2 regions of the Caballeronia sp. LP006 genome follow, and region 1 is predicted to be linked to the other one. Evidence: predicted binding sites of a transcription regulator. Region 1 holds the regulator's gene; the other holds the start of a gene.
The links. Region 1 encodes FliA, which starts transcription of late flagellar genes. Its sites were predicted from a motif close to CTAAAGTTTNNNNNNNNNNNGCCGNTA; they were not measured.
Positions count from the first base shown of each region.

Region 2: the regulator FliA is predicted to act here: its motif matches at 7,279-7,305, upstream of motA (flagellar motor stator protein MotA).

Region 1 covers NZ_JARTVW010000005.1:299,138-314,483, reverse strand. Annotated here, with positions in the region: gene flhF (flagellar biosynthesis protein FlhF) at 1-1,575, shown strand, start outside; gene P9250_RS18150 (MinD/ParA family protein) at 1,568-2,488, shown strand; gene P9250_RS18145 (RNA polymerase sigma factor FliA) at 2,507-3,238, shown strand; gene P9250_RS18140 (diguanylate cyclase) at 3,333-4,427, opposite strand; gene P9250_RS18135 (aromatic ring-hydroxylating dioxygenase subunit alpha) at 4,631-5,614, shown strand; gene P9250_RS18130 (arylamine N-acetyltransferase) at 5,639-6,478, opposite strand; gene P9250_RS18125 (acetyltransferase) at 6,480-7,160, opposite strand; gene P9250_RS18120 (SDR family oxidoreductase) at 7,157-7,906, opposite strand; gene P9250_RS18115 (SDR family NAD(P)-dependent oxidoreductase) at 7,918-8,670, opposite strand; gene P9250_RS18110 (acyl carrier protein) at 8,677-8,898, opposite strand; gene P9250_RS18105 (ketoacyl-ACP synthase III) at 8,912-9,979, opposite strand; gene P9250_RS18100 (acyl carrier protein) at 9,976-10,212, opposite strand; gene P9250_RS18095 (amino acid adenylation domain-containing protein) at 10,278-11,828, opposite strand; gene P9250_RS18090 (DegT/DnrJ/EryC1/StrS aminotransferase family protein) at 11,997-13,169, opposite strand; gene P9250_RS18085 (glycosyltransferase) at 13,463-15,346, shown strand, end outside.
Region 2 covers NZ_JARTVW010000004.1:228,522-243,867, forward strand. Annotated here, with positions in the region: gene P9250_RS11165 (efflux RND transporter permease subunit) at 1-2,951, opposite strand, end outside; gene P9250_RS11170 (DUF4148 domain-containing protein) at 3,304-3,585, opposite strand; gene P9250_RS11175 (Nramp family divalent metal transporter) at 3,902-5,233, shown strand; gene motB (flagellar motor protein MotB) at 5,300-6,280, opposite strand; gene motA (flagellar motor stator protein MotA) at 6,314-7,183, opposite strand; gene P9250_RS11190 (helix-turn-helix domain-containing protein) at 7,438-8,319, shown strand; gene P9250_RS11195 (hypothetical protein) at 8,383-8,655, shown strand; gene P9250_RS11200 (hypothetical protein) at 8,876-9,043, opposite strand; gene P9250_RS11205 (MFS transporter) at 9,150-10,607, opposite strand; gene P9250_RS11210 (MFS transporter) at 10,730-12,040, opposite strand; gene P9250_RS11215 (response regulator transcription factor) at 12,542-13,285, shown strand; gene P9250_RS11220 (dihydrodipicolinate synthase family protein) at 13,398-14,303, opposite strand; gene P9250_RS11225 (4-hydroxyproline epimerase) at 14,517-15,346, shown strand, end outside.

The DNA.
Region 1 (15,346 bases):
ACGCCGCGCGCCGCGCTTGCACAAGCCGCAGCCGCCGCGATGAAGCAGCAGGCCGCCGCTCCCAGCTCTCCGATGAACCCCTACGCCAGCGGCGATGTTTTCTCCTCCGTCTTCGGCAACACCGCCGACGCCGACGATTTCGACGAGCAAGCCGACGAAGAGCGCATGGAAGCACCGCGCACGATGGCCGATTCCAATCCGTGGTTGATCGAACATGCGCGCCGTATCGCGCAACAGGCTTCGGTGCCGTCGAACCGGCCGCTGACGCCGTCCGCCGCAATTGCACGCGGCATGGGCGTGCCGGTATCGGTCAAGGCAGCCGACGCACCGCGCCAGCAAGCGCCGCGTGCACAAGCCGCCGCGCAGCCGGTTGCCGCCGCGCCTGCCGCACCCGCCGCGCAAGCGCACGCAAAGATCGAAACGCCCGACTGGGCGCGTGAAGCCGCGCAAGTCGCCGCACGCCGCGCCGCACAGAAGATCAACGCAGCACCGCAACCCGCCGACGAAGCGCCGGCCGCATCGGGCAATTTCGAAGGCTTGCCGGCCAATGCCGCAGCCGTCGTGACCGAAGCCATCCGCACGCGCATGGAGCAAGTCGTCAACGAAACGGTGATGAACGAACTCTCGTCGATGCGCGAGATGATGGAAGAGCACTTCTCGGGTTTGCTGTGGGGCGACCGCCAGCGCCGCAACCCGACCAACTCGGCCTTGACCAAGCGCCTCTTCGCCGCCGGTTTCTCCGCGCAACTCGTGCGCATGGTGATCGACAACATGCCGTCGATGGAGAACGTGGAAAACGCGCTCGAATGGGTGCAGCAAGTTCTGGAATCGAATCTGCCGGTGATGCCGAGCGAAGACGCGTTGATGGAACGCGGCGGCGTGTTCGCGCTGATGGGCCCGACGGGCGTCGGCAAGACGACGACCACGGCAAAGCTCGCGGCGCGCTGTGTGATGCGCTTCGGCGCCAGCAAGGTCGCGCTCCTGACGACGGACAGCTACCGGATCGGCGCGCATGAACAACTGCGCATCTTCGGCAAGATTCTCGGCGTCTCGGTGCATGCGGTAAAGGACGGCGCCGACCTGCAACTCGCGCTCTCCGAACTGCGCAACAAACATATCGTGCTGATCGACACGATCGGCATGAGCCAGCGCGATCGCACGGTCTCCGACCAGATCGCGATGCTGTGCGGCACGGGTCAGCCGGTGCAACGCTTGTTGCTGCTGAACGCCACGAGCCACGGCGACACGCTCAACGAAGTCGTGCAGGCCTACAAGAGTGCGCCGGACCAGCCGCCGCTCGCGGGCTGCATTCTGACCAAGCTCGACGAGGCGACCAACCTCGGCAGCGTGCTCGATACGGTCATCCGCTACAAGCTGCCGGTGCATTACGTATCGACCGGTCAGAAGGTGCCGGAGAACTTGTACGTCGCAACCAAGCGTTTCCTCATCAAGAGCGCGTTCTGCATTCCGCGCGATGGCTCGCCTTTCGTGCCGCAAGACGACGATGTGCCGGCGCTTCTGTCCGCACTGTCCGCACGCGCCACGACCGAACTGCATGGAGTCCATTTTGGATAAGTTCGTGCTCGATCAGGCTGAAGGCCTGAGAAGGCTGCTGACGCGCGCCAGTTCTCGCGTGGTGGCTGTAGTGGGCGGACCGGCGGGCATCGGTTGCACGTCGGCGGTAGTGAACCTCGGCGCGGCGTTGTCCGTGCATGGCAAGGATGTGCTCGTCATCGACGAGCGGCATAACGCGGGCTCGGTCAGCCGCATGGCGGGTGTGGATGGCGCGGGCGCGCTCTCGGCGGTGATGTCCGGCCGTCGCGAACTGCAGGATGTCGCGGTGCGCACGCCGATGGGTTTTTCGCTGATCGCCGCACCGCGCGATGAACGTATCAGCCACGACGCAGCGCAAGCACGCGCGCTGCTCGACGGCCCCGCGGATATCGTGCTGATCGATGCGCAACTCGATCGTAATGGCGCGCTCTCGTCGCTCGCGGCGCAGGCGCATGACTTTCTGATAGTGACGCGGGTAGCCGCGTCGGCGATCACCGAGGCGTATGCGTGCATGAAGCGCTTGCACTACGCCCACGCGATCGGCCAGTTCCGCGTGCTGATGAATCACGTGCAGGACGCAGCCGATGCAGCGGTCGCGTTCGACAACCTCTCGGGTGTCGCGAGCCGTTATTTGGCCGTGTCGCTCGTGCAGGCAGGGTATGTGTCCGAGGATGCGCGCGTCGCTCGGGCGAGGGAGCTCTCTCGGTGTGCGGTGGAAGCGTTTCCGGCTACGGCCGCGGCGCGCGACTACCGCTACATCGCAGCCGAGCTGCTGCACTGGCCGATGCGTCCCGCGCCGTTTTCGCGCGGCGACGAAGCGAGCCAGTACGACGCGCACATTCCGGTTGGCGAGTCTGGTGAAAGCGGACGGAAAGCGGCGCACCGAGCGGCGGCGTTTTCCGATCATGCAATGAGCAGCACGGCGTCGATGTGATATTGAAAGGTGAACAGGATGTATAACGCCCAAGGCAAACTCTCGCAGTCCGACGTGCTTACGAAATATGCGCCGCTCGTTCGCCGCCTCGGACTCCAGCTCGTCGCCAAAATGCCGGCGAGCGTCGATCTCGACGATCTGATCCAGGCCGGCATGATTGGCCTCCTCGATGCGGCTAGCCGCTACAAGGAAGATCAGGGCGCCCAGTTCGAAACCTACGCAAGTCAGCGTATTCGCGGCGCCATGCTCGACGAGTTGCGCGCCAATGACTGGTTGCCACGCAGCATGCGCAAGACATCGCGCGAAGTGGAGTCGGCGGTACACAAGGTGGAACAGAACCTTGGCCGTTCAGCCAGCGAGACCGAAGTCGCCGAGCACATGAAGATGCCGCTCGACGAGTATCAGTCGATGCTGCAGGACTTGCATGGCAGCCAGTTGATCTATTACGAAGACTTCGACCGCTCGGCGGACGACGAGCCGTTCCTCGACCGTTACTGCGTCGATCGTTCGGACCCGCTGTCGGCGCTTCTGGACGACAGCCTGCGCGGCGCGCTGATCGAAGCCATCGACAAGTTGCCGGAGCGCGAGAAGCTGCTCATGAGCTTGTACTACGAGAAGGGCCTCAACCTGCGCGAAATCGGCGCGGTGATGGAAGTGAGCGAGTCGCGCGTGTGCCAGTTGCATAGCCAGGCCGTGGCGCGTTTGCGTGCGAAGCTGCGGGAACAGTCGTGGACTAGCGTCGAGGCTTGAGTTCCGAGTTGTAGAGGCGCGCGAAGCCCCGAACCGGGGCCGCGCGCTTTTTGCTCTTGCCTTTGCAAAGGCGCTCGAATGCGCGCGGATGGGCTCAATGCATCTCGAAGTCGCGCGCCTCGGCGAACACCGTCTTGCCTTCGCCGAGACTCTTTGCGCGATACATCGCGCGATCCGCGGCTCTCAGCACGGCGGTGATATCGGCGTCATGCGCTTCTGCCGCGCTCGACAGCAAGCAGGCGCCGATACTCGCCGATACGCTCACTGGCCGCTCCTGCACCAGCGTGAGGTCGGCGAGCGCCGAATGGATGCCATCGGTGAGCGTGAGCACCGCGCTGCGATCGCGCATGTTGCGCGCGAGCACGACGAACTCGTCGCCGCCCAGCCGCGCGATGGTGTCGGTCTTGCGCATGCGCCGTGCAAGCAATTGCGCGAACGACTGCAACAGCACGTCGCCGACCGCGTGACCGTAGGTATCGTTCACGCCCTTGAAGCCGTCGAGGTCGATCAGTAGCAGTGCGCTGGTGTTCGCGTCGGCGGCTTCGGGCGCGGACATCGCGCGATTCACGGTTTGTTCGAGCGCGTAACGGTTATAGAGGCCCGTGAGCGGGTCCGTCGATGCCTGCCGCGCCAGCACGCGATTCGCGCTGCCAAGCCTGTCGACCAGCACACTCAGATACACCGACGCGCCCAGCACGCTCAGCGCGAGCCCGAGCGCGGCGGCGCGGTTTGCCACCCACCACGGTTGCCACAACGCCAGCGCGACGATCGCGACGAGCGCCATCGCGCACGAAATGGCGAGCGTGCGCTTGCCGTAGCGGCATCCCGAGCCGATCAGAAACCAGAACACCACCCACAGCAGCGGCAAGGCGAGCGTGCCGCAGAGAAAGAACATCGCGCCGAGCAACGCCTGATCGAGGATAGTGGTGATGACGAGCCGGACGTTGGACAGCGCCATCATCCGGCTGACGAGCAATAGTGTGATTGCACCGTAGGACACGTAGAGCGCGATCAACCGCGTGATCAGCGACGCGTTGGCCGAAGGGTGCCGCCACGCATACACCGCATAAGCCAGCAGAACTGCCGCTCCCATCCCGATACGCAGCATGGCTTGCTCGCGTTCGGGATTCCGGTTGCCGGACCATGCGAAGGCATAGGCCCGGCGTGCCGGTTGATGCGCCTGCTCCATACTGAACCCCTGGTGGTGATTTCTTGCTGTTATGGTCTTTTGCGCGTGTCTTTGCTGTCGCGCTTTTGTCTTATTGCGGCCCGGTCGCGATGTTCGTCTCCGACGACTGGTATTTTGCAACGTTTTGCCAAGCTGCTGTGAATCGTGTAAGAACGCATCTCGGACAGATGATTAACGGCGTTTTCTGCGGATGCTTCAGTGCTATGAGCGACGACTTTTCTCTCGCTGGCGAATGGCTGGCGGTCTGTAATGGCGATGACGTGCCGGCGGGTTCGACGCGAGCGTTCATCGTCGCGGATGAGCGCATCGTCGTATGGCGCGATGCCGAAGGCGTGGCGCATGTCTGGCGTGACTACTGTCCGCATCGCGGCGCGCAACTGTCGCTGGGCACGGTGACGAACGATCAGCTCGTGTGTCCCTATCACGGCTGGCGCTACGACACGCTTGGTCAGTGCGTGCTGATTCCGTCGAATCCGTCGCTTCGGCCTTCGAAACGCGCGTGCGCCACCGCGTTCGTCGCCGAGGAGAAATACGGCGTCGTGTGGATGTGCTTCGGCGAGCCCGCGCACGCGCTCGATTTCTTTCCCGAAGCCGCGATTCCGGGCGGACGGCGCATCAACCTTGCGCCGCAGACGGTGAAGTCATCCGCGCCGCGTGTCGTCGAAAACTTCCTGGACATGGCGCACTTTTCGTTCGTGCACGTGGGCATTCTCGGCGAGGATGCGCATACCGAAGTGCCGGACTATGAAGTCGTGGAAAGCGCCGACGGACTCGAAGCGCGCCAGTGCCGTTTCTGGCAGCCGGCGGGTTTGCCGGGGCAGGGCGGCGCGATGATGGATTACGTTTATCGCGTGAAGCGGCCGCTGGTTGCGAAGCTCACGAAGATGGCGTCGGGGGCAATGGGCGCACTGCATATCATGCTGGTGGCGTCGCCCGTGACGCAGACCGAGACCCGCGCGTGGCTTGTTTCCATTCACGAAGACGAGACTTCGCACAGCGACGAGGAGCTGTACGACTTCAACATGGAGATTCTGCTGCAGGACACGCCGATCGTGGAGTCGCAATGGCCGAAGCTGCTGCCGCTCGCGCTCGATGCGGAGTTGCATCAGAAGTGCGACCGGATGTCGGTGGCGTATCGGAGATGGTTGGCGGGGATGGCGTTTGGGTGGGGGACGACGAGCGCGTGATTCGATGGCCGGTAAGCCACCGCATCAAACACGCTTGATGAGTCGACCCAGCACGTTCGCCAAGTCGCCGCCGGGCAGGCGGATGCCGAACTCGTCTTGCAGCACGGCCAGCAGTTCGTCGGTGCAGGAAATCTGACGGCGCTCGGCGACCGCATCGAGATGATGGACGCCGTAGTTGCCGTCGACGAGACTCTTGCGTCTTCCCTCGTCCGTGCGCGCAACGACCAATTGCGACGCAAGCGGTGACGCCGGATGCGTCGAGATGAACCAGTTGCCTATCTCGAAGTCGATCTGTTCCTGACGTTGCAAGTCGAATACATATAGCGCGCGCCAGACGCCGTTTATCCGCGCCTGAAGCACGTAATCGGCCTCGCGACGCAGCAGCCTGAAACGTTCGAGCGATGTCGTTTGCTCGGCATCCGTATCGAGCCGCAGCGGAGTCGTCGGCACCATGCGGCCGAAGCCCACATCCGAGATGTAGTCGTCGCCCGGTCCAAACGTCACGAGAATCGACATATGCGTTCGCGGCGCCCACGCGGTTTCCGGGCCGCCCATGACGACGCGTCCCGTCAGGCCGCGCGCTTCGAATCCCAACTGCCTGAGCAATGCGAGAAAAAGCAGGTTGAGCTCGTAGCAGTAACCGCCTCGCCCGCCGAGCACGATCTTTTGTTCGAGCGATGCCACGTCGATGGACGTAGGCTCCCGCAAGAGCGTCGACAGGTTTTCGAACGGAAAGCGGCGGGTGTGGCGTTCCTGCAAGGTCCGCAACGTGGCGAGCGTCGGCTCGGGGCTGGCGCGAAAGCCGAGCTGCGACAGGTAACCGTCGATGTGTTCAAGCCGCGCGGCCGTTTTAACGCGTGCCATGTCAACGCTCGTTGCCCATTTCGCCGATGACCATCGCCGGATTGCCGAACACTTTGGTACGCGCCTTCACGCGTCGCAAGACCACGCTGCCTGCGCCGACATACGCGCGGTCGCCGACGTTGCACTTCGGCAGCAGCGTCGCGCTGCTCGCGATAAACACTTCCTCTCCCACGTTGACGTGACCGTTCAGTTGGCATGCACCGCAAATCTGCGTGTAGCTGCCGATAGACGTGTCATGCGCCACGCTGCTGTGAGTGCCGATAAACACGTGGCGGCCCACGTCGATATCGCACGACATCTGCGTGAACGGACAGATGATTGAGCCCGCGCCGAGCTTCACGTCCCTGCCCACGAGCGCCGTCGGATGCACGAGGATACCGAACTCCGCGCCCTTGTCTTCGAGCAGGGTGACGTAGGCGCGCTTCTGCGACGGATCGCCTATTGCGCAGAGAAAAATGTCGTCGTCGAGCGGCAGATAAGCTTCAGGCGAGCCGATGATGGGCGCGCCGCACGCAAAGCCGTCGAGCATGTCGGTGCGGCTGTCGAGAAACCCCTTGACCTTCCATGGCGTTCCCGCAGCGATGGCCTGTTGCGACCAGACGAGCACTTCCCGCCCCAACGCGCCCGCGCCCACGATGATGAGATTTCTGATGCCGGTCACGGCTGCGAGCGTGTGTGTCATGCGGAAATGTTCACCGAGCGGCCGCCATCGACCACGAGTTGCTGGCCCGTGATCCAGCGTGCATTGTCGGACAACAGGAATTCGGCCATGCCGGCTATGTCGCTTTCACGCCCGAGACCTAGCGGATACGACTCCGTCATGCGCTCGCGCACTTGCTCGTTGCCGAATATCGAATCCGTCATGGGCGTATGAACCGCGCCGGGCAGGATGGAGTTGACGCGAATCGATGGCGCCAGTTCGACGGCGAGCGCGCGCATATAGGCATCGAGCGCGCCCTTGCTCGCGCAATAAACCCCGAGTCCCTTGGCGCCGAACTGACTCGCGGTACTCGACACGAACACGATGTTGCGGAGCGCCTTGTCGTTCACCTTGCGTCGCACGAGCAAGCGAGAAATTTCCATGGCCGACATGAAGTTCACGTTCATGACTTCCACCGCGCTCGCGCGCTCGAGCAAACGAAGCGGGCCGATGATCCACGCGCCGGCGCAGTGGACGTAGTTCTCGATACGCATGCCGCGCGACGATACGAAATCGACGAATCCGGACTCGATCTCGTCCAGTTCGCGAAGATCCTGCACCCACAATGCGTGGGCGTCGGGGTTAGCGCAAAGCTGTCGCGTCTCCTCCAGCCGCGCCCGGTCCCTGCCGTGCAACACGAGCGACCGCGTGGAGGAAAGCTGAATGGCCGTTGCCCGGCCTATGCCCGATGAGGCGCCCGTGATCAGGCTATGAAATTCGTGGCTCATGACTGTCTCGCTCAGGACGCGGTGTAGCCGCCGTCGCAGACCAGCACCGAACCGGTGATCCAGCGACCGGAGTCGGCAACGAGAAAGGCGGCCGCATTGGCGATGTCTTCGGGCGTGCCCAGACCCAGCGGATGCGCGGATTCGATCTGCTTGCGCTGCTCTTCACTCCAGTGCCGGGAGTTTTCGTCGAACATCGCGGTCTTGACGAATCCGGGAGCAATGCAATTGACGCGGATACTTCTCGGCGCAAACTCCAGAGCCGCCGATTTTGCAAGGCCGGTGAGCGCGGCTTTCGACATGGCATAAGCCGACGCACCGGCGGAGCCGACGATGCTCATGACCGACGAGATGAACACCACCGAGCCGCCATTTGCGCGGCATACGCTGCGGTGCTGAAAGCCGCGCAGCAACGCGAGCGCAGCTTCGGCATTCACGCTGAACACTTCACGATAGCGCGCGGGCGTCAGCAAGCGGGTAGGCGCAATGGAACTGATTCCCGCCGCGTGCACGAGCCCGGAGAACGGTCCCCCGGCTTGCGCCAACTCGGCGAAGAGGCCGGGCAGGCGTTCGGTATCGAGAAGATCGAAGGTCACCGTCTTCGCGTTGAGGCCGGCGCTTGCTTGCTGAAGCCGCGCATCGTCACGATCCAGCATGACGACGGCCGCGCCCAGCGCGCTGAACAACTGGCTGGTCGCGAGACCGATGCCCGACGCCGCACCCGTGACGAGGATTCGTTGACCTTCGAGGTTCAGAGGATTCGACATGAATGCTCAGGCGTGCTGTTTTTCGAGCGCGGCGAACAAGTCCGCGGCGCAAGCGAATTCGCTGATGCCCTTGGCGCTGATCGAGACGCCAAGCTCCTTGTCGAGCCACGCAATCAATGCGAGCGCGGTCAGGGAATCCCAGTTGTCGTAATGGTCGAGCGGCAGGTCTGGGTCGACCGAATCGACTTCGAGCAACTCGGCGAGGTTGGTGTAAAAAGCATCTTTCATTTGGACACTCCTGTCAGGGATATTGCACCATTTCACATACGTCCAGCGGTCCGAGACGCATGAGCATCGATCCCCATGTGAGACCGACGCCGAATCCGGCGAGACATACCAGCGCCTCGTGCTGCGTCAGGACTTCACGCAGGTTTTCGACGGTTGCCATTGGAATCGTCACGCCGCTGCTGTTGCCGTACTTTTCCACCACGTTCATGGGCAGCTTGTCGTACGGAATGCCTATCTTGTCCGCGAGCTTTTGCAGCATGAAGCGGTTGGGCTGATGGAACAGAAACCAGTCGATCTCGTCGATGGTCGTTTCCGCCTGATTCATCAGCGCCGTGATCATCGGCGGAACCTCCGTCTGGACGAACGTGAAGACCTCCGAGCCTTCCATCTTCAAATGATCCAGCGCACGAAAATTGTGATCGCCTTCGTCCCGCAACTCGGCCGTTGCCGGCGAACACGGCATGCGCATTCCGCCGGCGGGAATCATCAGGGCCGCGTGTCGCGTGCCGTCCATCTTCAGATTGGCATGGACCACGCGATCCGGCGCCGCCGATTCGACAATGGCGATGGACGCCGCGTCGCCAACCAGCGGATAGCTGTTGCGGTCCCTGGGCGAAGTCCTGCGGCTCATCACGTCGGCGTTGACGAGTGCGACGCGCCGGATATTCGGTTGTTCGAGCAGCATGAACGCCTGAATGAGACCGACGACGAAGCCCGCGCATCCCTGGTTGATGTCCATGCAGAATATGTCCTGCTTCAGGCCGAGTCTTCCCTGCACGATGCTGCTCGTCGGCGGCATCAGGTAGTCGGGCGTTTGCGTGACGAGCACGAGGGCATCGATTTCGTCACGAGCGATCACCTTTCTCGCGAACAACTGCTCCAGCCCGAAGACGGCGAGGTCCGACACGCAGGTATCGGCATCGACGAGACGGTGCTTGTCGTAGCCCATGACCTGCATGAGTTTGCGCGAGCGCGCCTCTGGAAAGTCGAAGCGCTTCATGTCCTCGACGAACGATTGCTCGCGAGCGGGCACGACGGTCAGCAGACTGCTGATGCGCTTGCCCTTGAAGAACAGGTTCACTGCGTCACTCCATATCTCGCGATGAGCAGGGAAATGGCCTGCACGTTGCGAAAGTGGTCGGGCACGATGTCGAGACCATCGATCGAAATGTCGAATTCGTCGTCGATGGTCGAGACCAGGGTCAGCATGTCGAACGAATCGAGCAAACCGTCTTCGAGAAAATCCTCGGACCGCGTGAAGTCGCTTTCCGGGCGCACGCTCTTGAGCAAGTCCATCAACTTTGCTGCCAACATAAATTCCACTCCGTGTTCGAATACCGGCGCCAATGCGACTTCTGTCGCGGCGAATCCAGCCTGTTTCACGCCTCGACGGCCGGGCGCGGCGCCGCTTGCTTTTGCGAGAGCGCGAGCCTGTCTATCTTGCCGTTGGGGTTTCGCGGCATGCTGTCGATACGCACGAAGGCGGTCGGCAGCATGTACTTCGGCAAGCGCGCGCCGAGCGCCGTGCGGATGGCGGCGGCGGAAACGTTCTCGTCCGATTCGAAATACAGCGCGATCTGTTTCTTCGCCGAGTCGTACACCACACATGCCTGCGCAATGCCTTCGATCTGCAACGCGGCGTGCTCGATTTCGCCAAGCTCGATGCGATAACCCAAATGCTTGATCTGATAGTCGCGGCGGCCGACGAACATGATCTCGCCGCGCTCGTTTCGATAAACCGTATCGCCCGTGCGATAAAGGCGGTCGGGATAATGCGGCTGCAGCGGATTCATCGTGAAGGCATCCGCCGTTTTCCGCGGATTGTTCCAGTACCCGAGCGCGAGCGAACTGCCACGCACGCACAACTCACCATGCTCGCCGATGCGCGCGGCGCGCCCCTCGTCGGTCAGGATCAGCACATCCGAATTGCGGCAGGGAAAGCCGATCGGCAGCTTCTCGTCGTCGCCGAAGTCGCGCTCGACGATGAAGTACGTGCAATCCACCGTCGCCTCGATCGGCCCGTACAGATTCACGAACATGGCTTGCGGCAAGTGCTTGCGCCATATGTTCAGCGGCCGCGTGGGGAATATTTCGCCCGCGAAAAGAATCTTCTTCAGCGCGACGGGCGGCAAGCGTTCGAGCAGCGCCTGATTCGCGATGTTCACCATGATCGTGGGCACCCAGAAAATGAAACTGATGTTCTGATCGATCAGGTGCTGGAGAAGCGAAGCCGGGAAAGCCGCGATCTGTTCCGGGATCAGCGAGATGGTCGCGCCCTTCGCGAGACACAGGAAGAGTTCGAGCGAGTAAATATCGAAGTACAAAGGAGACAGGCTGCCGATCGTCTCGCTGCCATCGAGCGCCAGACGTTCGAATGCCCAGTCCATGAAGTCGATGGTCGCGCGATGATTGAGTGCAACGCCTTTCGGCACGCCCGTGGAACCCGACGTGTGGATGATGCAGAGCGGGTCCGTGTCGATGATATTGTCGAGGCACCAATCCAGTTCGACGTTCGATGAAGCGTGGTCCGTATGCCCCACGTCGTCGATAAGGAGAATCCGCTTGTCATCGATTCCGACTGCGTTCAAGGAAGACGCCAGCGCGGCGTTCGTCACGATGAGCGGTGCGTCCAGATTATCGAGAATTGCCTTGAGGCGGATGGCGGGCAGCTTGATGTCGAGATTGGCGTAGCAGTTTCCCGTGTAGACAATGCCCAAGTCGGCGAAGATGGTTTCGGCGCACTTCGGCAGAAACACGGCAATCGGATGGCGGATCGCATCGGTACGCGCGCGAATGGCGGCGGCGAATGCCTTCGCATGAACTTCGAGCTCGCGAAAGTTATAGCGCTTGTCGGCATCGACGATGGCGGTCTTTTCCGGCATGCGTGCCAGCGCACCTCCTTCGAAATATTCGAGCACGTTGATCATCATGGTGCGGCCTGCGTCCTGAAAAAAGCATCGATAAAAGCGGTCGGGCTGACGCGCGTCGTCGTCATGCGGAAAACATCTAGCGCCGTGCGCCTTGCAGCCCGACTCTCAGGAAAAATTCTGCCATGTCGCTGCACGACCTCATCGCGCGAACAGACGGTGATTTGGCGGTCATTTCAGGTCGTGAGAGCGGCCGTTTGCAGCGCTCAAGATCGTCTCGACGACGAAGGCGACATGCTCGTCGCTCAAGGCCGGGTAGATCGGCAGACACAGTACCTTGCTGGCCGCATTGGCCGCGACCGGCAGATTCGCGCGGCTCGCCGAGGGAAGTCCGCGGTACATCGGGAAATCGGAGATAAGCGGATAAAAATAGCGCCGCGCATAGATCTGCCGACTGCGCAGATGTTCGTAGAGCGCATCGCGGGTGAGCGAGAAATCGGCTTCGACGAGTATCGGAAAGTACGAGCAGTTGGCAACGGTCTGCGAGCCTCTTGGCAGGCAACGGATACCCGGCACATCGCGCAGCATTTCGCGGTACAGCGCGTCTATCTCTCGCCGGCGCGCGAGCGCATCTTCTATGTGTTCGAGTTGAACCAGGCCGAACGCCGCGTTGATCTCGCTCATCTTCGCGTTGATGCCGCTCGCCACCACCGTCGTTTCGTCGACGAAACCGAAGTTCTTGAGCTGGTCTATACGCAGCTTGGTCTTTGCGTCCGGACAGACGATTGCGCCGCCTTCGAAAGTGTTGAACACCTTTGTCGCGTGGAAGCTGAGAACGGACAGATCGCCGTGCGCCAGGATGCTGCCCGCTTCGGTCTGCACGCCGAAGCCATGGGCGGCGTCGTAGATGACCTTCAGGTTGTAGTTGTCCGCGATCCGCTGGATTGCATCGACATCGCACGGATTGCCGTAGCAATGAACCGGCAGGATCGCCGTGGTCTGAGGCGTGATGGCCGCCTCGATCTTCGCGGGGTCGAGATTCAGCGTGACAGGATCGACATCGACGAATACGGGTTTGACGCCGTTCCACAACAGCGAATGCGCGGTCGCCACGAACGAGTACGGCGTCGTGATGACTTCGCCCGTGATGCGCAGCGCCTGCAGCGCCGTGACGAGCCCGAGCGTGCCATTGCTGAACAGCGAAAGATGCCGGACGCCTAAGTGTTCGCCGAGCGCCTGTTCGAAGCGCTGATGGAACGGCCCGCCGTTGGTCAGGACCTTGCTTTCCCAGATTTGCTCGAGGTAGGGCAAAAATTCCGCGAGCGGCGGCAGATGCGGCTGCGTGACGAACATTCGCTCCAGCGGTAGCGCGGAAACTGATTCGGGAGGCAGGCTGGCTGTCATGTCTTTCGTGTTCCGAGGGTGATGTTGTCGCCGCGCGGCTGGCGGCGTCCCACGCGCCAGCCGAAAACACCTATGCCGGCCTGTCAGGGCGATTCCGATGAATTATCTGGTCAAGGCCGCGCAGGCAATGCGGCGAGATAACGTGCCAAAACCGGTCTGTTCGCGTGATCGACGGGACGCGTCTGCCCGCAGACTTCACGCTCGGGAAGATCGACCGCGAAGTGCCGGCGCTCCTCCTCATCCATTCGTCGAACCGGCCGAAAGCCAGCAACCAGACCGCAGGGTAGTGCCACATGAACATCGTCAGCACCAGAGCTTCACGCAAGGGGCATCCGTACTACATCTATGCGCCGGCTTACCGGGAGTCATCGGCCGGGATTGTCGTGATGCACACGCTCTGTCACCTGCTCAATCGCGAGGGATACGACGCCTATATCTCCGCGACCGATGTCGTCAACCCACGGTTCGACACGCCGCTTGCCACATTCGAGGTGCAGGCCCGACACAGGTTGGAGGGCCGCATGCCGATCGTCGTCTATCCGGAGATCGTGTCGGGCAACCCGATGAATGCCGATGTATGCGTACGCTATATCCTCAACCACATCGGGTTCCTGTCGGGAAAGCCGCTCAACGAGGGCAAGGACGATCTGGTCTTCTATTTTTCGGAGAACTTCCTCGGTAGCGCGAACAAGAAGGACGTCGATTTTCTGTTCCTGCCCGTCATCGATACGGAGCTGTTCAAGCCCGATCCCACGGTCAAGAAGGACCGGACGTTCGTCTTCCATTACCGGCATCCGCTCGACAAGATCGACTTTTCGCTTTTCCCGCCCGGCACCGAACTACTGTCGATGGCGAACCCCGTGACGCTTCCCGAACTCGCGAAGAAGCTGCAAGGCGGCCGGGTGCTTTACTCCTACGAGCAGTCGTCTGTCTGTAACGAGGCCATGGCGTGCGGCTGCCCTGTCATCTACCTGCCCGAGGGCGGATTGAAGGCCGTGCCGGATCAGTTCGCCTTCGGCGTCAACGGGGCGGCCATGGCGAACGAGAAGAATGGCTACGCGCGCGCCCTGGCGACCGTGGACACGATATATCCGACCCTGGTGGCGCTCGGCAACGTGTTCCGGGCGGACCTGCCCGTGTTTCTGGAGAAGACTCAGGATGCGGCGCGAAAAGCGCTTCGGCGCCCGGCCGAACTGCGGGTTGCTTCGTCGAACGTGCCGAAGACCCCGAAACGGCGGATCGCGGCACTGACGACCGAGCCGGTCGCGCACCGCTGGTCGACATCGCGCGTCAAGAAGCCGTTCGAACTCCTGGCCGACCATTGGGAACTGATTTGGCCGATCCAGAACACCGAGGAGAAGATTGCGTCGGCCGACATCGTTTTGATGCAGCGGCGCTTTCCGATGGCCGCCACGCCCGAGCAACTCGAAGCGATCTTCGGGCTCGGCAAGCCGGTGATCTACGAGACCAACGAGCCGTATCACGACCTTCCCGAGACCCATCCGCTGCACTTCTTGAGCCGGCGCGCGGGCGAGAAGGTCGAGTACGTCATGCGCCGTGCGAACGCGCTGATCGTCACGACGCCGGCGCTAGCGGAGGCGATGCGTCCGTGGAATGGCAACATTCACGTGTTGCCGACGGGCGTGGACTTCGACCGCTTCTACAGTCCGGTCCGAATGAACGAGGACAAGGTACGCATCGGCATCATGGGTTCGGCGACGAAGCCGTGCAATTTCGCCGTCATCGAACCGGCGCTCATGGCGCTTCGCGCGCGCTTCGCTGGCGACGTGCAATTCGTGTTCGTCGGCGCGCCGCCTCCGCCGGACTGGATGGGACAGCCGGATGTCACCCTGGTTGGCGTAGCCGAAACCTACGAGGAGCACGCGAAGGTCTTCCGGCAACTCGAACTCGATATCGGCCTCATGCCGCGTGCCGCGTCGGAAGTCGACAATGGCGAAGCGCGGACGGAATGGCTCGAATACGCGGCGGCAGGCGTGGCGACGCTCGGCAGCGAGCATCCCGCATACAGCGACCTGGTGCGCGATGCCTGTTCGGGCGTGCGTGTGGATTCGGTATCGGCCGACGCCTGGGTCACTGCGATCGCGAATTTGATCACCAACCCGGCGCAGCGCCGTAGCCTTGCACGTACGGCGCAAGCCATCGTCTACAAGAGCGGT
Region 2 (15,346 bases), on a different contig from region 1:
ACCGGGCGAATACGGCTTGCGCCTGCTTCGAGCGCGGAGGCGAGCGGCGGCACGCCCGCTGTCAGACGTTGCCGCGCGAACGACACCATTAAGATACTGTTGGCGGTGGCGACGCCCATCGTCATGATCGCGCCCGTGAGTGCGGGCACGGACAGATGCGTGCCGGTGAGAAACAGCATCCAGACGATACCCGCGAGCGCCGCCGGCAACGCGCTCACGATGATGAGCGGATCGACCCACGACTGGAAGTTGACGACGATAAGCAAATACACCAGCACGATCGCCATGGCCACGCCAACGCCCAGCCCGAAGAACGATGTACGCATGGTCTCGACCTGACCACGCACGTTGATCTGCGTGCCGCGCGGAAGCGTGCGGCGCGCTTCATCGACGAGATGATTCACCTGACGGGCCACGCTGCCGAGATCGTTTCCTTCCACGCTCACGAAGAGATCGATCACGGGACGGATGTTGTAGTGCGAGACTTCCGCGAACTGATTCTGCGGCGAGACACGCACGAGGTTGCCGAGCAATTGCGTCGGTCCCGTGAGCGAGGCAGACACAGGCGTGCGCAAGAGTTCGTCGACCGATGAAACCTGATACTGCGGCGTCTGTACCGCGAGGTTGTATTCCACGCCATTCTTCGGGTTGAACCAGAATCCCGGCGACGTTTGCGAGCTGCCCGATAGTGAAACGAGCACGTTCTGCGCGACATTGCTTGCCGAGAGATTGAGCTGCTGCAGACGCGTGCGGTCCATGGTCAGGTTGATGACGGGTTCGTCGAGCTTTTGCTGGATGTGCGTATCCACGTTGCCGGGAATCATGCGGATCTGCTTCATCAGCTTGGCGGCGACCTGAAAGTTAGCTTGCTGATTCTGGCCTTGAATCTGCACGTCTACGGCGGCGGGCAAGCCGAAGTTCAGAATCTGCGTGACGATATCCGCGGGCTGAAAGAAGAACTCCACGCCGGGGAATTTCTGCGGCAAGAGCGCGCGCAGTTCATCGATATATTTTTCGGTCGGCGCGTGATCTTCCTTCAACGCGACCTGTATCTCGCCGTCGAGCGTACCGATGGTGCCCGAGTTGCTGTACGAGAGATTGATACCGCTATAGGGCAGGCCGAGGTTGTCGAGGATGGTATCGAGCTCATCGGCGGGCACGACCTGACGCACGACCTTCTCGACTTCATCGGCGAGACGCGCGGTTTCCTCGATACGCGTGCCCGTCGGCGCACGCATGTGCATGCGGATGTCGCCGGCATCGACCGTGGGAAAGAAGTCCTGGCCGAGCACGAACACCAGCGCGGTGGAGATGAGACAGAAGCCGAGAAAGAGCGAACCATAGAGCCGCCGCTTCACGAGCAGGCTGCTCAGAATCACGATGTATGCGGCGCGCATGCGCTCGAAGCCGTGATCGAACCGGCGATGCAGCCGCATGAAGAGATTCGGCTTCTTTTTGGCATCGGGTGCATGCGCGTGGCCCATCAGCAGCATGGCGAGCGTCGGCACGAGCGTCCGAGAAAGAATGTACGACGCGATCATGGCGAACACCACGGCTTCCGCGAGCGGCACGAACAGGAACTTCGCCACGCCGGTCAGGAAGAACATCGGCACGAACACAATACAAATGCACAGCGTCGAGACGAGCGCGGGTACGGCAATTTCGCCCGCGCCTTCGAGAATCGCTTCGTGCAGATCGGTGCCCATGTGCAGATGGCGTTCGATGTTCTCGATGGTGACGGTGGCGTCGTCGACGAGAATGCCCACCGCGAGCGCGAGCCCGCCCAACGTCATGATGTTGATGGTCTGCCCGAGCGCATGCAGCACGATCAACGACGAGAGAATGGACAACGGAATCGAGATCGCGATGATGCAGGTACTGCGCCAGTTGCCGAGGAAGAGCAGGATCATGGCGGCCGTGAGCGCGGCGGCGATCAGCGCTTCGCGTACCACGCCCTGCACGGCGGCTTTCACGAACACCGATTGATCGAAGAGCGCGGTGATCTTGATGTCTTCCGACAACGACGAACGCGCTTGCGGCAGGAGACCCTTCAACGTGTTGACGATAGAGAGCGTCGATGAATCGCCGTTCTTCAGCACCGAGATCAGCACGCCGCGCCGGCCATCCTGACGCACGACGTTGGTCTGCGGCGAGAAGCCATCGCGCACGTGCGCCACTTCACGCAGATAAGTCGTCGCGCCGTTCACGGTTCGCACGGGCAGGTCGTTGAGACCTTCCACGGTGGTCGGTGAACCGTTCATGTTGATGGTGAATTCCTTCGGCCCGATCTTCGCCGTGCCGGTCGGCAGAATCAGGTTCTGCGCGTTGACGGCGCTGACCACATCGGTTGGCGTCAGGCCTTTGGCGAGCAGCGCGCGCGTGTCGAGGTCGATGGAGATGAGACGCGACTTCCCGCCATACGGATACGGCACCGATGCGCCCGGAATGGTCACGAGCTGCGGGCGCAGGAAGTTGAGCGCCGTATCGTTGAGCGATTGCTCCGACTCCTTGGGACTCGACAATCCAAGCTGGATCACCGGAATGCTCGACGCCGAATAACTGATGACGAGCGGCGGCGTTGCGCCGGGCGGCATCTGCTTGAGCTGCGCCTGTTCGACGGCCACCGTCTGCGCGATCGCCGTCTGAATGTTCGCGGTCGGCTGCAGAAACAGCTTGATGATGGCGATACCCGGCAACGACTGCGACTCGATATGCTCGATGTTGTTGACGGTGGTCGTGAGACTGCGTTCGTTCACGGACGTGATGCGGTTGGCCATGTCCTCGGACGAGAGGCCCGTGTACGTCCAGATGATGCTGACAACCGGAATGTTGATCTCCGGAAGTACGTCCACCGGCGTCGTCAGAATGACGAATGGCGTGGCCAGCAGGATCATGATGGCCATTACGATGAACGTATAAGGCCGCTTCAGCGCTACATTGACAATCCACATTGAGGCGTTCGGAAGAGCGAGGGAGGGACGCAGGTGCTTTCACGCGCGGGACGAGTCTCGAAGGCGAGTCGGTGAGCCGCCTTCGGTGCCCTATGGTAGTGGCAACGTACCAACGAGATAATGACGCGAAAATGGCGATTTCGTCATCTTGCGTGGAATGAAAGGCGTGCGTAATCCTAAGCGCTCGAAAGGAAAGCCGGCAGCGCGCAATGGAAGGTGAACGTAATCGGAAACTACGTCGATGCGTCGCGCGAAAGGCAATGCGAGTACCGCAGTGAGACGGCGCGGAATCGCTTGAATTCAGCGGAAACCGCGCTGGCCTCGTTCGGAATGGCGTGACTGTTGAATGACGTTATTGCGGAGTCTGGCCGAGCGGCGTGGTCGTCATGGTCGGTTGTCCCGATGCGGACGAGCCTTCCGACGATGCGCCATACGACGGGTTCGAGACCTTCTGTTCGGCAGCCTGAATATCGTTCGGGTAAAACGCATCGCGCTCCGACGGGTTGTAGCCGGCTTGTTCGACCTTGACGAGATCCTGTCTGACCTGTGCACGGGTGAGTCCTTCGCTTTGAGCAAAGGCGGCAAGTGGCGCTGCGGCCAACGTAACGATAGCGATGCGAGCGAGTAGTTTCATGGCGAACTCCCTGAAAAGTTAAGGACGATTCGCGGCGTGCGGTTTCGTGGTTTCGAGCGTCATGAAGCTCGTTACACCCACCACCGCCACGGCACCGATTCTATGTCTCGCACCGTGACGAGATGCTGGCGGTCAAATGGCGCTTTGGTCAGATTGAAGCGGGCGCTGTCACAAACGTTTTCGCCTGTGGCGGCGAGCGCCCGATGATAGACTCGCGAGCTTCGAGCGTCCTGTAAGACAAAGGCATGGTTCGTTTCAGTGACGCTCGCTTTCGTTCAAACATCTTTCGTTCAAACATCGACACCGGGACCGTCAATTGCCGTTCAAGCTGCCGACCACGGCCACCGCGCCATTCTGTCCGTCTGAAGTCAAAGGCTCCGTCGCCGTCGCGCCTGGCGCGTCGTTCTGGAAAAAGCTGCTGCAGTTCGCGGGGCCGGGGCTGCTCATCTCCATCGGTTATATGGACCCGGGCAATTGGGCCACCGATATCGAAGCCGGATCGCGCTATGGCTACGACCTGCTTTTCGTGGTCGTGCTTTCGAGCCTTGCGGCGATGGTGCTGCAATGTCTGTCGATGCGCCTCGGCATTGTCACCGGACGCGATCTCGCGCAGCTATCACGCGAACGCTACGCAAAGCCCGTCGCTCATGCGCAATGGGCGCTCGCCGAACTCTCGATCATCGCGTGCGATCTCGCCGAAGTGCTCGGCGGTGCGCTCGCGTTTCACTTGCTATTCGGCTGCTCGCTGATGTGGGGCGTGATCTTCACCGCGTTCGATACGCTCATCGTGCTCGGTCTCAAGGGCAAGAACTTTCGCGATCTCGAAGCCATCATGCTGGGTTTGATTGCGACCATCGGGCTTGGTTATATTGTCGAGCTCGTGCTCGTGAAGCCGCATTGGGCTTCGGTCGCCGCAGGTCTCGTGCCTTCGATCAGCCTCTTCTCGCAGCGCGAGCCGCTGTATCTCGCCATCGGCATTCTCGGCGCAACCGTGATGCCGCATAACCTCTATCTGCATTCGTCGATCGTGCAAACGCGCGTGGTTCAGCGCGATAAGAAGAGCCTGGCGTCGGCCATCGGCTTGTCGCGCATCGACACTATCGTCGCGCTCGTGCTTGCGTTGCTCATCAACGCGGCAATTCTGATTCTCGCGGCATCGGCGTTTCATGCGACAGGGCATACGCAAGTCACCGAGATCGAAGATGCCTACAAGCTGCTGGCGCCTATCGTCGGCACCGGGCTGGCCGCGGTTCTATTCGCGGTGACGCTATTCGCTTCGGGACAAAGCTCGACGTTTACCGGCACCATCGCGGGCCAGGTCATCATGGAAGGCTTCCTGCACTTGAAGATTCCGTGCTATCAGCGGCGTTTCATCACGCGTGCGCTCGCGCTCGTGCCCGCGCTGATCGGCGTGTATGCGATGGGCAACGGCGCGGTCGGCAAGCTGCTGGTCGCGAGTCAGGTCGTGCTGAGCCTGCAATTGCCGTTTGCATTGTGGCCGCTCATTCGCATGACGAGCGATCGGACGCTGATGGGCGAGTTCGCCAATGCCATGACCACGAAGTTGCTCGCATGGCTGTTGTTCGTCGTGATCAGCGTGGCGAATGTGTGGCTCGTCGTGCAGACCGTGAGCGACTGGCTCTCCTGAGCGCATAAAGAAAGCGCCATGCACGCGTGATTCGTGCATGGCGCATCTGTCGATGAAGGCTGGAGCTTACTTGACCACCGCTGCCGGTGCGGTCGATTTCGCCGCCACGGCCGCCGGAATCGCGGTTTCGGGAGGCAAGGTCTGATCCACCGTCGTGCGGCCGCCATCGCGGAAGAATGCCTGTTCCGCAGCCTTGTTCAGCACGAGAATACTGATACGGCGGTTGGTCGGTTCGTCGGCAACGTCCTTATTGAGCGGCAGCGCATCAGCGAGACCGCGCACCTGAAGAATCTTGCTTTCCTTCATGCCGCCGCTGACCAGCGCCCGGCGCGCGGAGTTGGCACGCTCGCTCGACAGCTCCCAGTTCGAGTAACCCGTTTGATTGCCGGAGTAGGGCACGGCGTCCGTGTGACCGGCGATAGACACGCGGTTATCGACGTCATTCAACGACGCGCCGATATTCGTGAGAATCGTCGTCACATAGCTTTCGAGCTTGAAGCTGCCCGACGCGAACATGGGCCGCTTGAGCGAATCGACAATCTCGATACGCAAGCCCTCGCTCGTGATCGCGATCCGAATCTGATCCTTGAACGCTTTCAGTGCAGGCGTCTGTTCGATCAGCGCTTGCAGCTTCTGCTTCAGTTGCTGCAGGCGCTGCATGTCGTCCGCGGCGACGGCGGCACGCGCGATTTGCGGCGGCACCGGCTGAGTCTGGCTCTTCTTGCCTTCGCCGGGACGCGTGCTCGACAGATCGCGTCCGCCGCCTGGAATCACGCTCGTGTGCGCGGATGCGCCGCCGTCGTTGCCGAAGAGCGCGGAGAGCGGTGTGTTGAAGTAGTCCTCGATGCCTTCCTTGTCGTACTTCGACGTGGAGCCGAGCAGCCACATCAAGAGAAAGAAGGCCATCATCGCGGTGACGAAGTCGGCGTAGGCAATCTTCCATGCGCCGCCATGATGACCGTGTCCGTGCGCCTTCTTCTTGCGGCGCACGATGATGGTCGGCGCGAGCACGGATTGCAGCGGATCGCGTGAAGGTTTCTCAGCCATGAACGTGTTTTCCGGTAATGAGCGCGAGCGGCTTTAAGCGGACTTTGGCATCTTGGTGGCGCGCACGGCGTCGTCCAGTTCCTTGAAACTCGGACGGTCCGCCGTGAAGAGCACCTTGCGGCCGAACTCGACGGCGATGGTCGGCGCGTAGCCGTTCATCGACGCGAGCAACACGGACTTCACGCACTGGAACGGCTTGGCTTCGGCCGCGCCCTTTGCGTTGAGCAAGTCAGCGAGCGGTCCGAAGAAACCGTATGCGAGCAGAATGCCGAGGAAGGTTCCGACGAGCGCACCCGCGATCATCTCGCCTAGCACGGCGGGCGCGGCGCCGACCGAGCCCATGGTGTGCACCACGCCCATCACCGCCGCGACGATACCGAACGCCGGCAAGCCGTCCGCCATCTTCTGAATTGCGTTACCGGCAATGGCGCTTTCGGTGTGATGCGTTTCGAGTTCTTCGTCCATCAGGTCCTGCATTTCCATCGCGTTGACGTTGCCTGCGGACATCATGCGCAGATAGTCGACGATGAATTCGAGCAGATGATGATCGTTCATCACGTGTTCGTACTTCTGGAACACGGGGCTGGCTTCGGGAGCATCGACGTCGGCTTCGAGCGCCATCATCCCTTCCTTGCGGGCCTTTTGCAGCAGCTCATAGAGCAGCGCGATCAGCGCAAGGTATTTTTCTTTCGTGTAGGCGCCGCCCTTGAAGGCCTTCGGCAGACCTTGCAAGGTCTTCTTGAGCGTTGCGGTCGGATTGGACACGACGAACGCGCCGATTGCCGCCCCGAAAATACACAGCAACTCGAACGGCTGAACCAGCGCCGCCAGATGCCCGCCGACGCCGATAAAACTCCCGATCACCGAACCGATGACCACTACCCAACCGATAATGACAAACATGATCTCTCCGCAAGAAGTCAGGGCGTCGCGAGCACTGCGAGCTCGACATGAGACACGCACGGCACGCGAAACTTTATTGGCTTGTTGATGGCTTTTAACGGCGCGGACCACCCGAGATTTAGGGTTACGCGCGCAAAGATTTCTGCGCAATGGTTTGCGAGGTAAATGTTACGACGGCATTCGGCGCAACTTTGACCGGTCATTACGTGTCAGGTAATGGATCGCGGATGGACGAATCGACTAAGATCGGCGGCATGAATTCGACTCTTGCGTTCGTTGCATCGAGTGTCGCGCCGCCCGCGACGGTCGGCGCGCTGTTGCGTGAATGGCGCCAGAAACGGCGCATGAGCCAGCTCGACCTGGCCAGCGACGCTGAGGTATCGACGCGTCATCTGAGTTTCATCGAATCAGGGCGATCGTTGCCGAGCCGCGAGATGCTCATGCGCCTGGCCGAGCAACTCGATGTGCCGCTGCGCGAGCGCAATACGCTTCTGATGGCGGCGGGTTATGCGCCGCTATATCGCGAACGCCCGTTCGCCGATCCGCAACTCGATGCCGCGCGCCGTGCCGTCGAACTCGTGCTCAAGGGACACGAGCCGTATCCGGCGTTGGCCGTCGATCGTCACTGGACGATGATCGCTGGCAACGCCGCCGTGTCGGCGCTGGTTGCGCTCGCGGCGGATGCGTCGCTACTCGCGCCGCCCGTGAACGTGCTGCGCTTGTCGCTGCATCCGCAAGGCTTGGCTCACGCAATCGAGAACTGGCACGAATGGCGCTCGCATCTACTGGCGCGTGTGCGTCGGCAGATCGAGGTTTCCGGAGACGCCGCGCTCGCCGCGCTGCTCGTGGAACTCGAGGCGTATCCAACGCCGCCGCATGCCGGCAAGGCGAGGAGTGCCGAACTCGATCCCGTGGTCGTGCCGCTGCGCCTTTTGACGCCGCACGGCACACTGTCGTTTCTGAGCACGACGACGGTATTCGGCACGCCGGTGGACATCACGCTATCCGAGTTGGCGATCGAGGCCTTTTTTCCCGCCGACGAATTTACGGCTACCGCGCTCGCGGAGATGTCGTTGCGCTCACGGCCATCAGCTTACAAAAATGAACCTGACGACGCGGCGCGAATCAATGAATGAGCACGCGGCGTTTTAGCGAAGCGGCTAACCATGGCTTTTGTCCAACCAACGCGGAAGACAGCGATGATTCAAACATTCGAACAAGTAATCGGCGGGCAAAGCATGCAGTTCTGCGCGAGTATCGCGGACGGCGGCGGTCCCCGGCGCGTCATCATCAGCCGGGCGGATTCGGCGGAATCGCTCGTGATCGTGGAGGCGGGCGGCATTATCGGTGCCATCAAAGCGGAAGTCGAGGCGCCGGATACGTTCGTCGCGGATGCCGTGAAGCGGGCGCAGGAGGAAGGCTTGATCGAGCGCGCCCTGCAGACGGGTGCCGTGCAAACTACGAATTTGTAATTCTGGTTTAGACGGCAACAACGCCCGCGCGGCGATCTTCGGTCGCGCGGGCGTTCTGCTTTCTGTGTTTGGATGATAGTGCGAGCCACATAGCGCGCTGCTTAGGCTCCTGGCCTGCCGTCTCTGCGGTCAGTTAGGCGTGACCTCGACCGGCGCCGGCATTCAGCGGAGTCGCGCGGTCCGTTTCACGAAAGCAGCGCCGCTCGAACAACGCGCGCCTTCAAAGGCGCGGCTGCCCATTCCTCGGATCGGCGGGAACGAGTGGCATCGCTGAATCCGGGCCATCGGGCATGTCCGGATCGTCGGGGTTCGGCGCCGCGTCGGGGTCGAGCAGCTTGTCCGGGTCTGGTTCCATCGGCTCTTCGGGTGAGCGGGGCATCGTCGACATGATGGGGTGTTCTCCAGGGTATGCAGTTCGTGTGTGACCGGCACGGTTTCGTCGATGCCGGGCGTCCCTCATGCGTCTGCAACGCGCGTTCCCGAGTCTCGTCGCATTATTCCGTCGCCTGCCGTGCCGCGCTCATCGGGCGATTGCCACGCGCATCGCGCACGAGAAACCCGCTGAAGCAAGCGCAGACTAGGAGCGCGACGGATATGCCCGCCGACCAGCGCACCGCATCGACGATCTGCGCCGTTGCCGCGCCGCCTTCGCCATGTCCCGCGAGCGCGCCGAATGCCGCCACGCCGATTGCGCCCGCCGCCTGCCGCGCCGTATTCAATACTGCGGACGCCGTGCCCGCGCGCTCCTGACCGACCGTGCCGAGAAGCGCGGTGGTCATTGCCGGAACCGCGACGCCCATGCCGGTTGGAATCAGGAGGAACGGCACGACGAGCGCGAGCGTGGGCGTGTGGGCATCGACGAAAACGAGCGCCGCGAAACCGGCGGCGTCGATAAGCGCGCCGGCGATCATCGGCGCACGCGAGCCGAAACGCGCGACGACCGGTCCGCTCGCCAGATTCGACAGCAGAAAGCCGCCCGTCAGCGGCAGAAAAGCGAGACCGGTCTGCAAGGGCGTATGTCCGAGCACGCGCTGCAAGTACAGACTCAGCACGAACACCATCCCATAGTAGGTAAGATTCACGCCGATACCGAACACCACCGCCGCGCTGAAGGTGCGCTCCTTGAAGAGCGCGAGCGGCAGCATCGGCGAGCGTGTGCGGCCTTCGATCACGACGAACGACGCGCCCGCCAGCAACGCCAGCGCAACCCCGCCGAGCACTAGCGGATGTGTGAGTCCGAGCGGCCGCATCTCGATGACCGCGCCGACGAGCGCCGTGAGCGCGATCACGGCAAGCGCCTGACCGGGCAGGTCGATACCGCGCGCGCCACGACCGCTTCCAGGTTGCGCGGGTGTTTCGCGGACCCACGCGAGCGTCGCCGCTATGCCCGCCGCACAGATCGGCACGTTGACCCAGAAGATGCTGCGCCAGCCGAACGCCGCGATCAGCACACCGCCGACGATCGGCCCGGCCGCGATCGAAATCGAGCCCGCAGCCGTCCACAGACCCACCGCGCGCGCCCGCAAACGCGGATCGTGACCGCAGGCTGCGTTGAGCAGCGCGAGCGAATTGGGCAGCATCGCCGCCGCGCCGATTCCTTGCAGCGCGCGGGCCGCGATCAACTGCGGGGCATCGCGCGAGAACGCGCAGGCGAGCGACGCCAGCGCGAACAAGGCGAGCCCGCCCGCAAACAGCCGCCGCGCGCCGATGCGATCGCCGAGCGAGCCGGCGGAAAGCATCAGCGCGGAAAAGGCGAGCGCGTAGCTATCGATGGTCCATTGCAGACTCGCGACGTTCGCGTGCAGGTCGTGACCGATGCTCGCCAGCGCCACATTGACGATGGATACATCGAGTTGCGAGACGACGAAGCCGACGCTGGTGGCGGCAACGATAAGCACCTGACGCGCGCTCAGGCGCGACGTTTTGGGATCGAGATCGAGGTTCGAGTTCATGCCCTCAATGCTAGACGCGGCGCACGCTCGATGTTTCAGGCACGGGTGAAACGTGGCGGTTCAAGGCGAAAAAAGCGCACTCACGGGGAGTGCGCGTTGCGTGATCGGATCAGGCCCGCCGTTCAGGCCTCGACCGCCGCATCCCGGATAAACAGCGTAGTCACCGCGCCCACCGCGCACAGCGCGCAGACGTAGATCACGGGCGCCATCGGACTGGATTTCATCATCAGCGAAACGACGATCGGCGTGAGTCCGCCGAAAACGGCATATGCGACGTTATACGAAAACGAAATGCCCGAAAAGCGAATGGCGGGCGGAAACGCTTTCACCATGACGAACGGAATCGCGCCGATCACGCCAACCGTGAAGCCCGCGCACGCGTACCACGGCAAGAGCACGGACGTATCGAGCGAAACTTGCCGGAACAGCAGGTAATACGACACGCCGAGCGCAATCGCGCCGATGAAAATCGTCCTGCCCGCGCCGATGCGCCCCGCAATCGCGCCCGCCAGCACGCAACCGATGGTCAAGAACAGCGTCGCCACGCAATTGGCCGCGAGCACGGTCGCCGGCGCGATGTGGAATTGCTTCTGCAGAAGCGTCGGCGTCATCAGAATGACCACGACGATAGCCGCGGAAAGCATCCACGTGAGCAGCATCGACACGATCACGGCGCGGCCATGATCGCGCAGCACGGCTTTGAGCGGAATCTCGGCGGCAAGCGACTTGCGCTTTTGCAGTTCGGCGAACACGGGCGTTTCATGCAGCCAGCGTCGCAGATACACCGAGCACAGCCCGAATAATCCGCCGAGCAGGAACGGCAGACGCCATGCGAAGTCCGCGACTTGCGCCGGCGCGAAGCTCTTGTTGATCGCGGTCGCGACCAGCGAACCGAGCAGAATGCCGGCCGTCAGTCCCGCCGTGAGCGTGCCGCACGCGTAGCCGACATGACGACTCGGCACGTGCTCCGACACGAAAACCCACGCGCCAGGCACTTCGCCGCCGACGGCCGCGCCTTGCATCACGCGAAAGAGGAGCAGCAGAACGGGCGCCATCATGCCAATCGAAGCGTAAGTGGGCAGCAGGCCCATCAGGAGCGTCGGCACCGACATAAGCAGCACGGAGAGCGTGAACATACGTTTGCGGCCGAGCAGATCGCCGAAATGCGCCATGACGATACCGCCCAGCGGCCGGGCAAGATAACCCGCCGCGAAGATGCCGAAAGTCTGCAGTTGCCGCAGCCAGTCAGGAATCGTGGCGGGAAAGAACAGCTGGCCGATCACGGGCGCGAAGAACACGAAAATGATGAAGTCGTAGAACTCGAGAGCGCCGCCAAGTGCGGCGAGGGTGAGCGTTTTATAGTCGCCGCGCGTGAGACGGCGGCCCGCGGCGCTCGTGGTGTCCGAGGCGCCGGGCAGAGGTGTTGCGTGCATCGAAAAAAGAACCCGTAAATGAAAAGAGCCGCGCACGTGTCGGGACGTGCCGCGCAAGAAGAGGCGTTGTCCTGCGGCTTTTCAAGACGCGCCGGGTGAGCGCGAATCAAGGACCGGATGATGAGTCCGACGGACGCATTGTCGTATCGCGCCCGGCGGCCGCGCTGCGCGAACGACTCGGAGTCGCGCGGCAGCGTTCCTTTGCGAGACATCGGTAAGAGCTCGCAAACGGGGACGTTCAAGCCAGACGCGCGATGTTACAGGATGAAAGGCCACCTCCGGCAGAACGGCCGATCTATTTTCGAGATGGTTGTGCATGCGACACGGTGTCGAAATCGTCACATGCGTTGACAAATTCGGATGAGTCCGATGGGAAAGGGAAACAGGTCTGCCCAGAATGCCGCCTGTATTTAACCGTCTCAGTCTGTAACGAGACGTCCTGCGGTGCCCGTTCGACAAGGCATCTGCTTATTGCCCCTCAGACTCATCAGGCCAGACCCTATGCGCGTCGCCGTTTTGCAAACCGACCCAAGTTATAGAAATCTCATCAGCGACGTCGTCAAGCGGCTTGGTCACGCGTGCGTGACCTTTGGCGACGGCCTTCAGTTGTCCAAGGCGCTCTCGCGTTCCACGGTCGATCTGCTCATCCTCGACTGGAATTCATCCGGTCTGTGCGGTCTCGATCTGCTCAAATCCGTGCGCTCCAGTTTCGGCGAGCGCGTGCCGGTCATGTTCGCCACGCCCGACGGCGCCGAACACAACGTCGTTTGCGCGTTGACGGCAGGCGCGGACGATTATGTCGTTTATCCGGTGCGCCCGGGCGAATTCGGCGCGCGCATCGAAGCGCTGATCCGCCGGGCGTATCCAACCACGTCGAGCGCTTGCCTCGAAGTCGGGCCGTATCGCTTCGATTCGCGTCAGCAAGCCGTCACGGTGCGCGGCCGTCCGGTGCAGTTGAGCGGCACGCAATTCCGCCTCGCCCAGTTGTTCTTCTCGAATATCGGTCGCGTGCTGTCGCGCGATCATATTTTCGCGATGGTCTGGGGTCGCGAGTTCCGCGAAACCACGCGCACTATCGACAGTCACGTGTCGCGTCTGCGTCTGGCGCTGGAAATCGAGCCGGTCAATCACTTCCGCCTGCAGCCGGTGTACAAGAGCGGTTATCGCCTGTTGCATCTGTATGGCGATGGCGAGGAAACCGGCGACGAGCGCGTCGAACCCGAGCATGCCCGTATTGCTGCTTAAGAGCACCAAGTAAAAATGCCGTCGCGAGACGGCATTTTTGCGTTTGCCTTGAAAGACTCACGCTTTCACATATGGATTCCGTCGCGAGACGGCATCGCTTTGTTCGGCGAAATCAGAGCCGCGGCAATTCAGGCCGCGTTTCGATACTTCGCCGGATCAGCGCTTCGATCTCCTTGCGTTCGTCGCCGGCAAGCGGAAGTCGCGGCGGGCGTACCGGCTCCGTGCCAAGGCCGACGATCGTTTCCGCGAGCTTGATGTTCTGCACGAGCTTGTGCGACACGTCGAGCGCGAGCAGTGGCGCGAACCAGCGGTAAATCGCGCGCGCTTCCTCCATGCGTCCCGCCTGCAAAAGCTTGTAGATCGCCACGGTCTCGCGCGGAAAAGCGCACACGAGGCCAGCCACCCAACCGTGCGCGCCCATCAGCATGGCTTCCATCGCCAGATTGTCGACGCCGCAAAAGAGCGCATAGCGGTCGCCGACTTCGTTGATCAGGTCGGTAATGCGCCGTACGTCGCCGCTGGATTCCTTGATCGCCGCGAATTTGCTGTCTTCGGCCAGTTCCGCGAACATGCGCGGCGTGACATCGACGCCATACGCGAGCGGATTGTTGTAGACCATGATCGGCAGCGGACTTGCATCCGCGACCATGCGGAAATGGTTGAGCGTCTCGCGCCGATCCGACATGTAACGCAGACCCGGCAGCACCATGTAGCCTTTCGCGCCCCGGCTCGCCGCGCGCGCCGCCTGGCGGCAGCCGTCGAGCGTGCTGTTTTCCGCGATGGTCAGCAGTACCGGCACGCGTTCGCGCGCCGCGTCCACGGCGATATCGAGCACGTCGAGCTTTTCGTCGAGCGAAAGCGTCGAAGCTTCGCCGAGCGAGCCGCACACGATGATGCCGTCCACGCCAGCCTCGATCTGCGCTTCGATGTTCTTCTTTGTCCACGCGCGGTCTATGCTGAAATCGGCGTTGAACTTGGTGGTGACGGCGGGCATCACGCCTTCCCAGATATGCGACACGGCGGCTCTCCGAAAATGTTTGAACGCTGTGCAGTTTAAGCACGGCAAAACAAGGCGTCTTGCGCGTTTCGCGCGCGGCGCGTGCCGATTTCGGCACAGCGCGCGCGGGCTCCGGCGAGCGTCATCGGGCGAGGGCGGGTTATGCCGATATCGTCATCGAAATCGCGTAGCCGCTCCAAGACGCCTGCCGCGCGCATTTTTAGGATAGGCGGCATGAAAACCATCGACATCATCGATTCGCATACGGGCGGCGAGCCGACCCGCCTCGTCACCGCGGGCGGTCCGGACTTGGGCGACGGCACACTCGCGCAACGGCTGGAGACGTTTCGCACGCTTTTCGACGACTGGCGCCGCGCCATCGTCACCGAGCCGCGCGGCTCCGACGTCATGGTCGGCGCGCTTCTCTGCGCGCCCGACGACCCCACCGCGACTGCGGGCGTCGTCTTCTTCAACAACGTCGGCTATCTCGGCATGTGCGGGCACGGGACCATCGGGCTCGTGGCGTCGCTGGCGCATGCGGGACGGATAGCGGCGGGGCGGCATCGTATCGATACGCCCGTCGGTCCCGTCGATGCCACGCTCAATCCGAACGGCAGCGTCAGCGTGCGCAATGTGCCGGCATACCGGCATCGGCGCGCGGTGACGGTGGATGTGCCTGGCTACGGTCCGCTCACGGGCGATGTCGCGTGGGGCGGCAACTGGTTCTTCCTCGTCGCGGACCACGGACGTACGCTCGACGGCGCGCGTATCGCGGAGTTGACGGCATTTTCCGATGCGATTCGCGAAGCGCTGCAGGCGCAGGGCATAACGGGCGCGGCGGGAGCGTACATCGACCATATCGAACTGTTCGCGGATTCGCCTTCGACGGGCATCGACAGCCGCAGCTTCGTGCTGTGCCCAGGCAGCGCGTACGACCGGTCGCCGTGCGGCACCGGCACGAGCGCGAAGCTCGCGTGTCTCGCGGCGGACGGATTGCTCGCGCCGGGCGAAATCTGGCGGCAGGAAAGCATCATCGGCAGCGTGTTCGAGGCGAGTTACGAGCA